Regions from separate parts of the Neobacillus sp. K501 genome, predicted to be linked through region 2. Evidence: riboswitches for the same ligand, from Rfam matches in the RefSeq annotation. Region 2 holds a riboswitch; the other holds the start of a gene.
What was found. A riboswitch is a leader RNA that binds a small molecule or an ion and turns the genes downstream of it on or off. The one in region 2 is predicted to bind lysine.
Positions count from the first base shown of each region.

Region 1: linked by a shared signal. The riboswitch ahead of ACWM35_RS07025 (aspartate kinase) and the one ahead of ACWM35_RS13410 (amino acid permease) in region 2 are both predicted to bind lysine.

Region 1 covers NZ_JBSLYA010000002.1:496,252-502,261, forward strand. Annotated here, with positions in the region: gene ACWM35_RS07020 (YslB family protein) at 370-822, shown strand; gene ACWM35_RS07025 (aspartate kinase) at 984-2,204, opposite strand; lysine riboswitch at 2,327-2,503, opposite strand; gene uvrC (excinuclease ABC subunit UvrC) at 2,573-4,345, opposite strand; gene trxA (thioredoxin) at 4,490-4,804, opposite strand; gene ACWM35_RS07040 (electron transfer flavoprotein subunit alpha/FixB family protein) at 4,977-5,954, opposite strand; gene ACWM35_RS07045 (electron transfer flavoprotein subunit beta/FixA family protein) at 5,995-6,010, opposite strand, start outside.
Region 2 covers NZ_JBSLYA010000005.1:126,487-132,496, reverse strand. Annotated here, with positions in the region: gene ACWM35_RS13425 (DMT family transporter) at 1-597, opposite strand, end outside; gene ACWM35_RS13420 (PH domain-containing protein) at 792-1,406, shown strand; gene ACWM35_RS13415 (YitT family protein) at 1,444-2,262, opposite strand; lysine riboswitch at 2,484-2,673, shown strand; gene ACWM35_RS13410 (amino acid permease) at 2,781-4,256, shown strand; gene ACWM35_RS13405 (helix-turn-helix domain-containing protein) at 4,526-4,741, opposite strand; gene ACWM35_RS13400 (hypothetical protein) at 4,854-5,027, shown strand; gene asnS (asparagine--tRNA ligase) at 5,082-6,010, opposite strand, start outside.

The DNA.
Region 1 (6,010 bases), on a different contig from region 2:
CCACTGTGACAATTATGTGACATGTCCATTTTACTCCCATCATCATAGAGCGTCAAGAAAACGGATACACAAAAACACTTATAAAAATAAAATTTTTAAAATATATTGATATTATAATAGTTATGAAATCGCTTACATTTTATATGGTATTTTTTACTAATAAACCCAATAGAAATACAATTAATTCCTTATCGATATCGGTAAGAGAGGAAAATGTTTAGGACATGATAGTTATGATAGAACATTTAGGTTGGTATGTTGAAATAACAATACTCCTCTGGGATACACACTAATATTTCCCATTTGAAACTCAGTAATGAAACAAGACAGGAATTGTATATAATAGAATGGTAGAAAGAGGGGAATACAATGAATGAAAGTACTGCAGTCGAATTAAAGTTACAAACTGAGGAACCAAGAAGTGTTTCCATTTTTGGCTATGAATTAATTAGGGAAAACATCCTGCCTGAAATTTTAGGCAAAGATGCACCTGAAATCCTTTATTGGGCCGGAAAAAGATTGGCACGTAAGTATCCATTAAATACAATGGAGGAAATTATTGATTTCTTCTCAAAAGCTTCATGGGGCCAGCTAGAAATCAAAAATGAACGGAAAGATGAAATCGAATTCGAGCTCTTCAGCCCGCTCATCGTCTCCCGTGTCAAATCAAAAGCCGAACACTACTTCCAAATCGAAGCCGGTTTCCTTGCCCAACAAATCGAAACCCAAAAACAAGTCACAGCAGAAACCTTCGAACACCCAGCAAAAAAAGCAAACAAAGTCCAATTCACCGTTAAATGGGACCGAAAAGACTCTCTTTAATGTGGTGCCTGTCACCGCTCGTGGACACTGTCCACCTCAGGCGTACACTAACAAACCTCAACTCAAAAAAGCTTTCATTGGAGAATGATCTCAATGAGAGCTTTTTGGGTTGCTTACGTTTATTTTATTTGCGTGATTGTGTTGTTTTAGTTTCTACCGTTCTACCTTTCCTCAGCGAGTCCGAATGCTTGGTGGAGTGTTTCGACGGCTTTTAGCATATGTTGTTCTTCGACAACGGCCGATACTTTGATTTCAGACGTGCTGACCATTTTCACTTGAATTCCGCTTACTGCAAGAACTTCAAACATTTTTGCAGCTACACCTGGATTGGATACCATTCCTGATCCGACGATGGAGACCTTCGCTAATTTATTCTCTGCATCCAGTTGTTCATAATTTAGCGAATCTTTATTGTCTTCAAGAACTCTTAATGTATCCATTAAATCTTCCGTTTTAATCGAAAAAGCCAAATTAGCTGTTTCTGCTTCCGTTGTACTTTGAACAATAATGTCTACGTTTAAATGATTTTCTGCAAGTGTCGTAAAAATCGTCGATAAGCTCGTTAATGAGTTTTTCAACCCCAATACACTGACCTTCGTAATTTCATCTTCAAATGCAACCCCACGGACAACTAAATTTTGTTCCATTGATGCTTCCTCCTCAATCACTGTTCCTTCTATATTTTCCATGCTTGAGCGAACCTCAAGCCGAACTTGGTAATTTTTCGCAAACTCAACTGCTCTAGGGTGAAGGACACCAGCACCCAAATTAGCGAGCTCAAGCATTTCATCATAGGAGACGGATAAAAGTTTACGTGCACTTTTCACATATCTTGGGTCAGTTGTGAACACCCCAGTAACATCTGTATAGATATCGCACTTATCTGCGCCCAGAGCAGCTGCTAATGCAACCGCAGTTGTATCAGATCCACCGCGGCCAAGTGTTGTAATCTCGCCAGTATCAGTCAAACCCTGGAATCCTGCCACAATCACTACTTTTCCCTCAGAGAGCTCCCCCTTTATTGCCTCGGTATTGATGTTTGTTATCCTGGCATTTCCGTGGACAGACTCTGTTGAGATTCCCGCTTGCCAGCCAGTAAAGGAAACAGCCGGCAGTCCCTGCTCATTTAATGCCATTGACAGTAAGGCGATTGTAACCTGCTCGCCTGTTGATAAAAGCATATCCATTTCCCTCTTATTGGGCTGATTAGAAATTTCTCTCGCTAAACTTACTAACTGATCCGTTGATTTCCCCATCGCTGAAACGACAACAACCACCTGGTTCCCCTGCTCGGTTTCTGCTTTAACTCGTTCTACTACATTTATAATTCTTTCGACGCTACCGACGGAGGTTCCTCCAAATTTTTGAACAATTAAACCCATCATTTCCCCTGCTTTCAGTTATTTGTTCGCTATCATTATTTTGCCACAAAAAATAAAAAGCAATGAGAAGGGTATCTCATTGCTTTAAAAATACACAAAGAAAAAATCTTTTGCGCAGGACAATGTAAGATAGCTCTCCAAGACAATGTCTTGACAATCCAGTATTTATTCAACACTGGACCAGCAAAGAAAGAAATGAGACTCTCTCCACTTCGGCGAACATCCCCTTTCATGATTCTTCACAGAAGCTCATCCTTCTCCGAATCATTACTCTTGAAGCTCGCACCTCTACCTTCACTTTAGTATATTAAAGTGATAGTAATATAATTTTCACTCATTATAGCATAGTCCCATTTTTCCGACAATAACTAGGACTGAAGTTTTTTGATCAGTTCTTCTGCCACATTAAGCGGAATTCCTATTTCTCTAAAATCCTCGATCGTGGCTTCCTTCATTTTCTTAACAGAGCCAAATTGCTTTAACAATTGCTTTTTCCGTTTCTCGCCGATTCCAGGAATATCATCCAGCAAGGACTGAAAGGCACTTTTTCCTCGGGTTTGGCGATGGAAGGTAATCGCAAACCGGTGGACCTCATCCTGGATTCTCTGTAATAAATAAAACTCCTGGCTATTTCTTGCCAGCGGAACGATTTCAAGCGGGTTTCCGTATAAAAGCTGTGAGGTTCGATGCCGTTCATCCTTGGCTAAGCCCGAAAGCGGAATATCTAAACCAAGTTCATTTTCAAGAACATCCCTTACCGCTTCAATATGACCTTTGCCGCCATCGATGATAATTAAATCCGGCAACGGCAGTCCTTCCTTTAGTACCCTGGAATATCGTCTACGCGTTACCTCACGCATGGATTCATAGTCGTCAGGTCCCTTAACGGTTTTAATCTTATATTTACGGTATTCCCGTTTATTCGGCTTCCCATCAATAAAAACAACCAAAGCTGAGACCGGATCTGTCCCTTGGATATTTGAGTTATCGAATGCCTCAATTCGATGCGGCGTATAGATCCCCATCATTTCTCCTAAATTTTCAACCGCTTTAATGGTTCGATCCTCATCCTTTTCTATCAAAGAAAACTTCTCATTTAAGGCGATGCCTGCATTCTTTATCGCCATCTTAACTAAATCCTTTTTCGGGCCTCGCTGTGGCTTTAACACTTTTACTTGAAGAAGTTGTTCAGCCAAACTTAAATCAATTTCGTCCTGGATTAAAATTTCTTTTGGTTTTATATGATTGGCTTTTTCATAAAATTGACCAAGAAATGTAAGAATTTCCTCTTCTGACTCATTGTAAATCGGAAACATCGAAACATCCCGCTCGATTAATTTACCTTGCCTTACAAAAAATACTTGAACACACATCCAGCCTTTATCAACCGAATAGCCAAAGACATCACGGTCCGTAAAATCGGTCATCGTGATTTTCTGCTTTTCCATAATGGTTTCAATATGAATGATTTTATCGCGAAATTCCTTTGCCCGCTCAAAATCTAGTTCCTCAGAAGCAGCGGTCATTTTTTCAGTTAGGTCTTTTTTAATATCCTTAAAACCACCATTTAAAAAGCGGGTAATTTCATCGGTCATTTCCTTGTATTGTGCTTCCTCAACCTCGTTGACACATGGTGCCAGGCACTGCCCCAAATGGTAATACAGACAGACCCGATCCGGAAGGGTCGAGCATTTTCGTAACGGGTAGATTCGATCCAGCAGCTTTTTCGTTTCATTGGCTGCCATGACGTTGGGATAAGGACCAAAATATTTTCCTTTATCTTTTTTTACTTTCCTCGTTATGATCAGTTTTGGATGCCTTTCCGCTGTCAGTTTGATAAACGGATAGGTTTTATCATCCTTTAACATAATATTGTATTTAGGATCATACTTCTTGATTAAATTAAGCTCCAATAGCAGGGCCTCAATATTCGACGATGTAACGATATATTCAAAGTCCTCGATCTCTTGAACCAGCCTCAACGTTTTTCCGTCATGTGACCCGTTAAAATAAGAGCGAACCCGATTTTTTAAGATTTTTGCTTTACCTACATAAATGATCGTTCCCTGACGGTCTTTCATTAAGTAGCAGCCAGGCTGATCAGGCAGCAAAGTCAGTTTCTGTTTAATGTTTTCGTTCATTCCGACTGCTCCTCTCTCCGTCTAGTTTTTATTACTATCTTAAAATTTTAAAACAAATGTCCTGTAAAGAAAAGCAGTACTTTGTTACCATTACCAGAAATTAAAAAACCTTAGCTGCTGTGAGCTAAGGTTTACCTTCAAGGCTTAAACGTGTTTTTCAAGTACGCTTGCTAAAGCATCTTTTGGTTGGAAGCCGACTACTTTGTCAACCACTTCGCCATTTTTGAAAACAAGTAATGTAGGAATACTCATAACGCCGTATTTAGCAGCTGTTTCTTGGTTTTCGTCTACATCTAATTTAACGATTTTTACTTTATCGCTCATTTCGGAATCTAATTCTTCAAGAACAGGAGCAATCATTTTACAAGGACCGCACCATGGAGCCCAGAAATCTGCAAGTACAAGACCAGAGCCTGTTTCAGCAGAGAAATTTTGATCAGTAACGTTTGAAATAGCCATTTTGTTTAGCCTCCTAATGAATAACTTAAATACTACCGAAAGTATAACATCGTTTAAGTAATCATGCTAATAATCTGTTTCGCATCTAATTTTCCCTAAATAAAAATTCGTATTCTTCCCGATTTGCTAAAAAACGAGCGAGCGGTTGTTCACCGCTCGCCCACAAATAATATTATGAATGTACTTTAAGCTTCTTAAATTCTTCCGTTAATAATGGAACTACTTCAAATAGATCGCCAACGATACCGTAATCTGCTACCTTAAAGATGTTAGCTTCTGGATCTTTGTTAATCGCAACGATAATTTTAGAATTGGACATACCAGCTAAGTGCTGAATCGCCCCTGAAATTCCACAGGCAATGTATAGGTCAGGTGTAACAACTTTTCCTGTTTGACCGATTTGTAATGAATAGTCACAGTAGTCAGCGTCACAAGCACCACGAGAAGCTCCAACTGCTCCGCCTAAAACCTGTGCTAATTCTTTTAATGGTTCAAAGCCTTCCGCACTCTTCACTCCGCGTCCGCCGGAAATAACCACTTTCGCTTCGCTTAAATCCACACCTTCACTTGCTTTTCTAACCACCTCTTTAATGATGGCACGGAGATCTTTAATTTCAACCGAAACGGAAGAAACTTCACCAGTTCTGCTTTCATCCTTTGCAAGTGGAGCAATATTGTTGGGACGAATACTTGCAAAAATTAGGCCGTCCGTCACTATTTTCTTTTCAAACGCTTTACCTGAATAGATTGGTCTTGTAAAGACAACATTTCCACCAGCAACTTCAACAGCCGTTGCATCAGAAATTAATCCAGAAGAAAGTTTTGCAGCAATTCTAGGCGATAGGTCTTTTCCAAGTGCTGTATGGCCAATAACCAATCCTTCTGGTGTCTCTTGGTCAAGCACCGCTAATAAAGCTTGGGAATACCCATCAGAAGTATATTGCTTTAACTTTTCATCTTCTACTACAACAACGCGATCTGCACCGTATTGAATTAATTCTGCACCTAAAGCGCTTACAGATTCGCCGACTAATACCCCAACAACTTCTCCGCCTTCTGCTACTGTTTTTGCTGCAGCAATCGCTTCGAAAGATACATTACGTAAAGATCCGTCACGTGTTTCTCCTAATACTAATACTTTTCTTGACATTCCTTTTACCTCCTGCACTTCAATTTGAGTTTATGTTCGATTAGATTACTTTCGCT
Region 2 (6,010 bases):
TAGAACTCGTTGGTAAACATCCAGCCGTCCTCCGCAAAGATCCATCATCTTTCGATTTCCTAAAGGATAAGCAAATGAGGCAATCAAGATTGGCACTACCCCTAAGAATAATTCCGCAGCAGATAGCTGACTGGCTTGGTCAAGCTGCATCAATATAATCCCTAGCAAAATGATTAGCGACATCGATAACCCTTTAAAAGGGATTTTCCCTTTCACCTGTACAGGACCTTTTTCCGTCATAATCGTCTCCATGAACAATGGTGCCAGTAATGATCCCGAGATTATCGTAATTTGCCAGGTGGAAGCAATTAGCCACCCAGGTGCATAGGCTGCTGAAAAACATATCGGTCCGTAAAACAAACCAAATCCCACTATACTCCACAAAACCCACTCGCGAGGATTCTTTTTCATTTCCAAAATCAACGGCTTCAGATTCTTTCTTCCCAAAACAATGATTAAAAGAAAAGGAATCATGAAGAAATATCTCAGGGAAGCACTCCAAATCCAGCTTCCACCTTCTAATTCCATGGATCTATTTAAAATAAACGTAAAGGCAAAAAAGAATGCGGCAAAAACGCCTAAGATGATTGGACGCATGTATAATTTCTCCTCTTACATCAAATTCATTTTTACATTATAACAGATTTCTGAATTCTTTGTTAATAACTATCAAAGAATAGTTCCGTTTAATCGTGCATAAATTATTCTGTCATTCAAAAAAGTTTGAAACTTTCTTACGATTCACTCGTACATTTGAATGGAATTTATTTTTAAAAAGCGAGGTAGATAACATGTTTGGAAAAGTGGCTTCTGATATTTTAGGTTTAAGTGATGTAGGTTCGGTCATTAGACCAGAAAATTATGACAAGGTTGATGCTGATGATTATGTTATGCATGAGGATAATGAAAAGATCTATTTTTTAATAAAATCCAAATCAGATGAATATTGCTTTACCAATAATGCGCTAATTCATTTAGATGGTACGAGTGCCGCGAGTAAAAAAAGGATGCTCCACCGCTATAGTTATGTGAAAAACAAAATTTCTGATGTAAAGCTTGAAACAGCCGGAACTGTCGACCTTGACGTTGAAGTCAAATTTAAAATCGGCTCACAGCCATTTTCCATCGATGTTCATAAAAAACATATTGAAGAAGTAAAGGATTTGTACAAAGCCCTTATCAAAATTTCAGAAATTACGCACGAAAACGATATTTCGCTTCAATTTGCAAAACAAAGTCTTGATGTTGCTTCCACGACATTAGGCCGTGTGACAAGTCCCGACAGTAATTTGGTGGTGCAATTTAAAATGTTAAACCAAGCAGCATTTGAATGGTTAGAAAATACGAAAAAGCAATACTGTGTGAAAGACTTTGGCTTTGTTTTTGAAAAATATATTAATAATTAAGCATAAAGAAATACCTCTAGTTCACTAGAGGTATTTCTTACGTTGTGCTAGGACGGTGAAATAGCCCCATCACTTCTATTGTTTCGGTTATATTCACAAATGCTTGCGGATCCACTTCTGTAATAAGAGTCTTTACATCATTTAATTCGTAACGTGAAATGACGGAAATTAGAACCTGCCGGCTATCATTTGAATAGCCTCCAACACCATTCATAATCGTTAATCCGCGATATAAATTCGTCAATAAGTGCTGGCGCATTTCCTCCCCTTTTTCGGTAATGATCATGACCGTTAATTTAACATGATCCGTATAAATCGCATCCACTACTTTCCCAGTGACAAAGATAGAAACAAGTGTATATAGGGCAGAATCCCAATCAAATAAAAATCCACTTATGACAATCACAATGGCGTTCATTCCTGATAGTAAGATTCCTATTGGAAAATCTCTCTTTCTCGAAACAATCATTCCAATAATATCAAAGCCACCAGTTGATCCAGAGCACCGAAACACAAGTCCGACACCAAGACCCGTTAAAGCACCCCCGAAAATAGATGAAAGAATCTTGTCATCCGCGACGATATGTACCGGAACAAGATAAAGTCCTATTGATATTATGACAACAGAAAATATCGTATTCATAATAAATTTTCTACCGAGCATTTTATAACCAATAATGAGTAAAGGAAGGTTTAATAGAAAGTTGGCCAACCCTGTATCGAGAGGAGTAATCATTCCTATTATCATGGAAAGGCCGCTCATCCCACTGCTTAATATTTCATGGGGGATTAAGAATAGGTTAAACGCTGAAACAATTATGAAAGAACCAACAATCAATCCAAGAAACTGCATGATTTTATCCTCCTAAAGCAAACGCATACTTAATAAAAAATAATACCCTATTCAATCAATCCATGTAAATATAATAGTTTTTTATAATAATAATTAATAATCAGTAAAATTATCCAAAAGTAATAGATTTATTATTCTGCATATTTCATTATTGGTTGACTTAATAGAAAAATCCATTAAAATTTATTATTAGATTAATTGAATATGATAAATCCTCATCAAACCGATGAGGTAGAGGTCGCGGTTTTTATAAGTAAAGCGGACGAGATGCTGAGACATCCATGACTCCGTTTAAAAGGAAAAATCGCCGAAGTTTGCTTTCTTCTCTGGAAAAGCAGGCTGGGGCTGTCTCCAAATAGGAACAGAACTGTCACAATTGTCCCTACCAGTCAATTGTGTTGAGCTATCTTTCGGAAGGTATGATGCGGGGTATTAGGAATGCCATCGAATCTTATCGGTGGCATTTTTTGTATTCCAAACTCCTTCTCGAAAAAGAAAAACAAGAAAAAGGAGTTATTTTCATGCAAACAGCACAGGTAAGAAAAGAGTCTGTTCAAACCCAAACAATTGAACAGCCAACAACCGAACTAAGACGCGGATTAAAATCCCGCCACTTAACAATGATTTCATTAGGCGGAACAATTGGAACTGGTTTATTCCTCGCCACTGGCGGTGCCATTCATTCTGCAGGTCCAGGTGGAGCCCTTCTAGCCTATCTCATTATTGGTGTAATGGTTTACTTTTTGATGACAAGTCTTGCGGAGATGGGAGCGTACATGCCAGTTGCTGGAAGCTTTAGTACGTACGCAACAAAGTTCGTTGATCCTTCCCTAGGTTTTGCCCTTGGTTGGAACTACTGGTACAACTGGGCAATTACGATTGCCGCAGAATTAGCTGCCGTAACCATGGTCATGAAGTTTTGGTTTCCAGACAGCCCATCCTTATTATGGAGCAGTTTATTTTTAGTTATTATTTTTCTGATCAATTATCTTTCTGTAAAAGGCTTTGGAGAAACTGAGTATTGGTTCTCTTTAATAAAAGTTGTAACGGTCATTATTTTCATTATTACTGGCACATTAATGATCTTCGGTATTATGGGTGATCACGCAGTTGGTTTTGAAAACTTTACGATTGGTGATGCCCCATTCAATGGCGGATTTATGGCATTGCTCGGGATTTTTATGGCAGCAGGTTTCTCCTTCCAAGGAACAGAATTACTTGGTGTCGCTGCTGGCGAAACCGAAGATCCAGGAAAATCGATTCCTAAAGCGGTAAAAACGGTGTTTTGGCGAATTCTCTTATTTTATGTGTTAGCGATTCTTGTTATCGGATTGCTGATCCCATATACAGATAGTAATTTAGCAAACAGTGATGTTACCGTTAGCCCCTTCACACTCGTATTCGAAAATGCCGGGATTGCATTTGCTGCCTCCGTCATGAATGCGATCATTTTAACAGCTTTATTATCAGCAGGAAATTCAGGTATGTATGCCTCTGCTCGTATGCTTTGGGATCTAGCTCGTCAAGGCAAAGCACCAAAATTCCTTGGTAAACTGAACAAACACGGCGTTCCTGCAAATGCACTCATTGCAACTGCATTAGTTGGGTGTCTTGCGTTTCTTGCCTCCTTCTTTGGCGACGGAACCGTTTATGTATGGTTATTAAATGCTTCAGGTATGTCCGGTTTTATCGCATGGCTCGGGATCGCCATCTGTCACTACCGTTTCAGAAAAGCATTTCATGCTCAAGGAAAAGATTTAAGCGTTCTGCCTTATCAATCGAAATTTTTCCCATTTGGACCGATTTTCGCATTTGTTCTTTGTGGAATTGTTGTTCTCGGGCAAAATTACTCCGCCTTTATGGGTGATCAGATTGATTGGAAAGGTGTTTTGGTATCATATATTGGACTACCCTTATTTTTGATCTTATGGCTCGGCTATAAATTCACGAAAAAAACCAAAGTCATTCCATTAGAGAAAGTAGATTTAGAGGTATAAAGGTTAAAAACACGCGAATTGGTCGCGTGTTTTTTTGTATGTGGATTTGGTTATGACCGGATACTTGGCTGGTATGACCGTGAAATGAGGAATTATGCTCGAATTTTTTAAAAATATGACCGACTTTCCGTTATTTATGACCAAAATAGTGAACATTTCGTGACAACTACCACATCCACGCCACCCATCAAATAACAAAAAGCAGACCCCATAATGTTCGGATCTGCTATAAATGTTTTAACGCTCTTTTAAGCTTTGTGTAAATTCATTTATTCTTCCGGTACCCAAACGTATAAATCCTCAATCTGACAATTTAACTCTTTTGAAATGGTCATGGCTGTACTTAAATTCATAACTTTCTTTGTCATGTAATCATTTAGCTGGCTCATCGGAATGCTGGTATTTTCTTCTAATCGCTCCAAATTCATGCTGTTTTTGGAAAGCAATTCTTTGAGGTTACTCTTTTTTGCTTTATAATTGGTCAAAATGACACCTCACTTTTTTCATTAGCATAACACATTAAATAATTTATTGATAGGAAAGACTAGGATTATATATGTGGTATACTTAAATTGCAGTGATAAAGGAGTGTTTACAATGAGAAACTCAACGAACCGATTCAGTAACGGTCAAACTGTAAATATTAAAGAAACAGGCGAAGAAGTAACCATCCTAAAATGGCAATATGTAAAAAATATGAAAAGATATTCATATACCGTTAAGGAACGTCCCGGTACATTCTATTTTGAAGAAGAATTACAAAGTCAATGAAATGAAGCAAAAGAAGACCAAACACGATTGTTTGGTCTTCTTTTCTTATTCAACTTAAAATTCTGCATTACCCGTCGTTCTTGGGAATGGAATCACATCTCGGATATTGGACATCCCTGTTAAGTACATGATTAGACGTTCGAAGCCCAGTCCATAACCTGAGTGTTTTGTCCCACCGTATTTTCTTAGTTCAAGATACCACCAGTAATCTTCCTCATTCATACCAAGCTCATTAATTTTACCAGCAAGAATCTCTTCACGTTCTTCACGCTGACTTCCGCCAATTAATTCACCAATTCCAGGTACAAGTAAATCTGTCGCAGCAACAGTTTTGTTATCCTCATTCAATCTCATATAGAAAGCTTTGATTTCTTTTGGATAATCGGTCACAAATACTGGCTTTTTAAATACTTTTTCACAAAGGAAGCGTTCATGCTCCGTTTGCAGATCGAGTCCCCATTCAACAGGATAAGCAAAGTTCTCTCCTGACTCTTTTAATAATTCAATGGCTTCCGAATAGGTTACACGGCCGAATTCCGCTTTGTGAGCATTTTGCAGACGGTCTAATAAACCTTTTTCAATAAAGCTATTGAAGAAGTTCATTTCTTCTGGAGCTTCTTCGAGCACATAACCAATCACATATTTAACCATGTCTTCGGCAAGATCCATGATATCTGGAAGCTCAGCAAAGGCTAATTCAGGTTCAATCATCCAGAATTCTGCTGCATGTCTAGCTGTGTTAGAGTTTTCCGCTCTAAACGTTGGGCCGAAAGTGTAGACGTTGCGGAAGGCTAATGCAAAGGCTTCAGCTGATAATTGTCCGCTTACTGTTAAGTTGGTTTCTTTGTTAAAGAAATCCTTTGTTAAATCCACTTTACCTTCTTCATTTTTTGGAAGGTTGTCCATATCAAGGGTCGTGACTCTGAACATTTCACCTGCACCCTCTGTATCACTTCCGGTAATGATTGGTGAGTGGACATAGA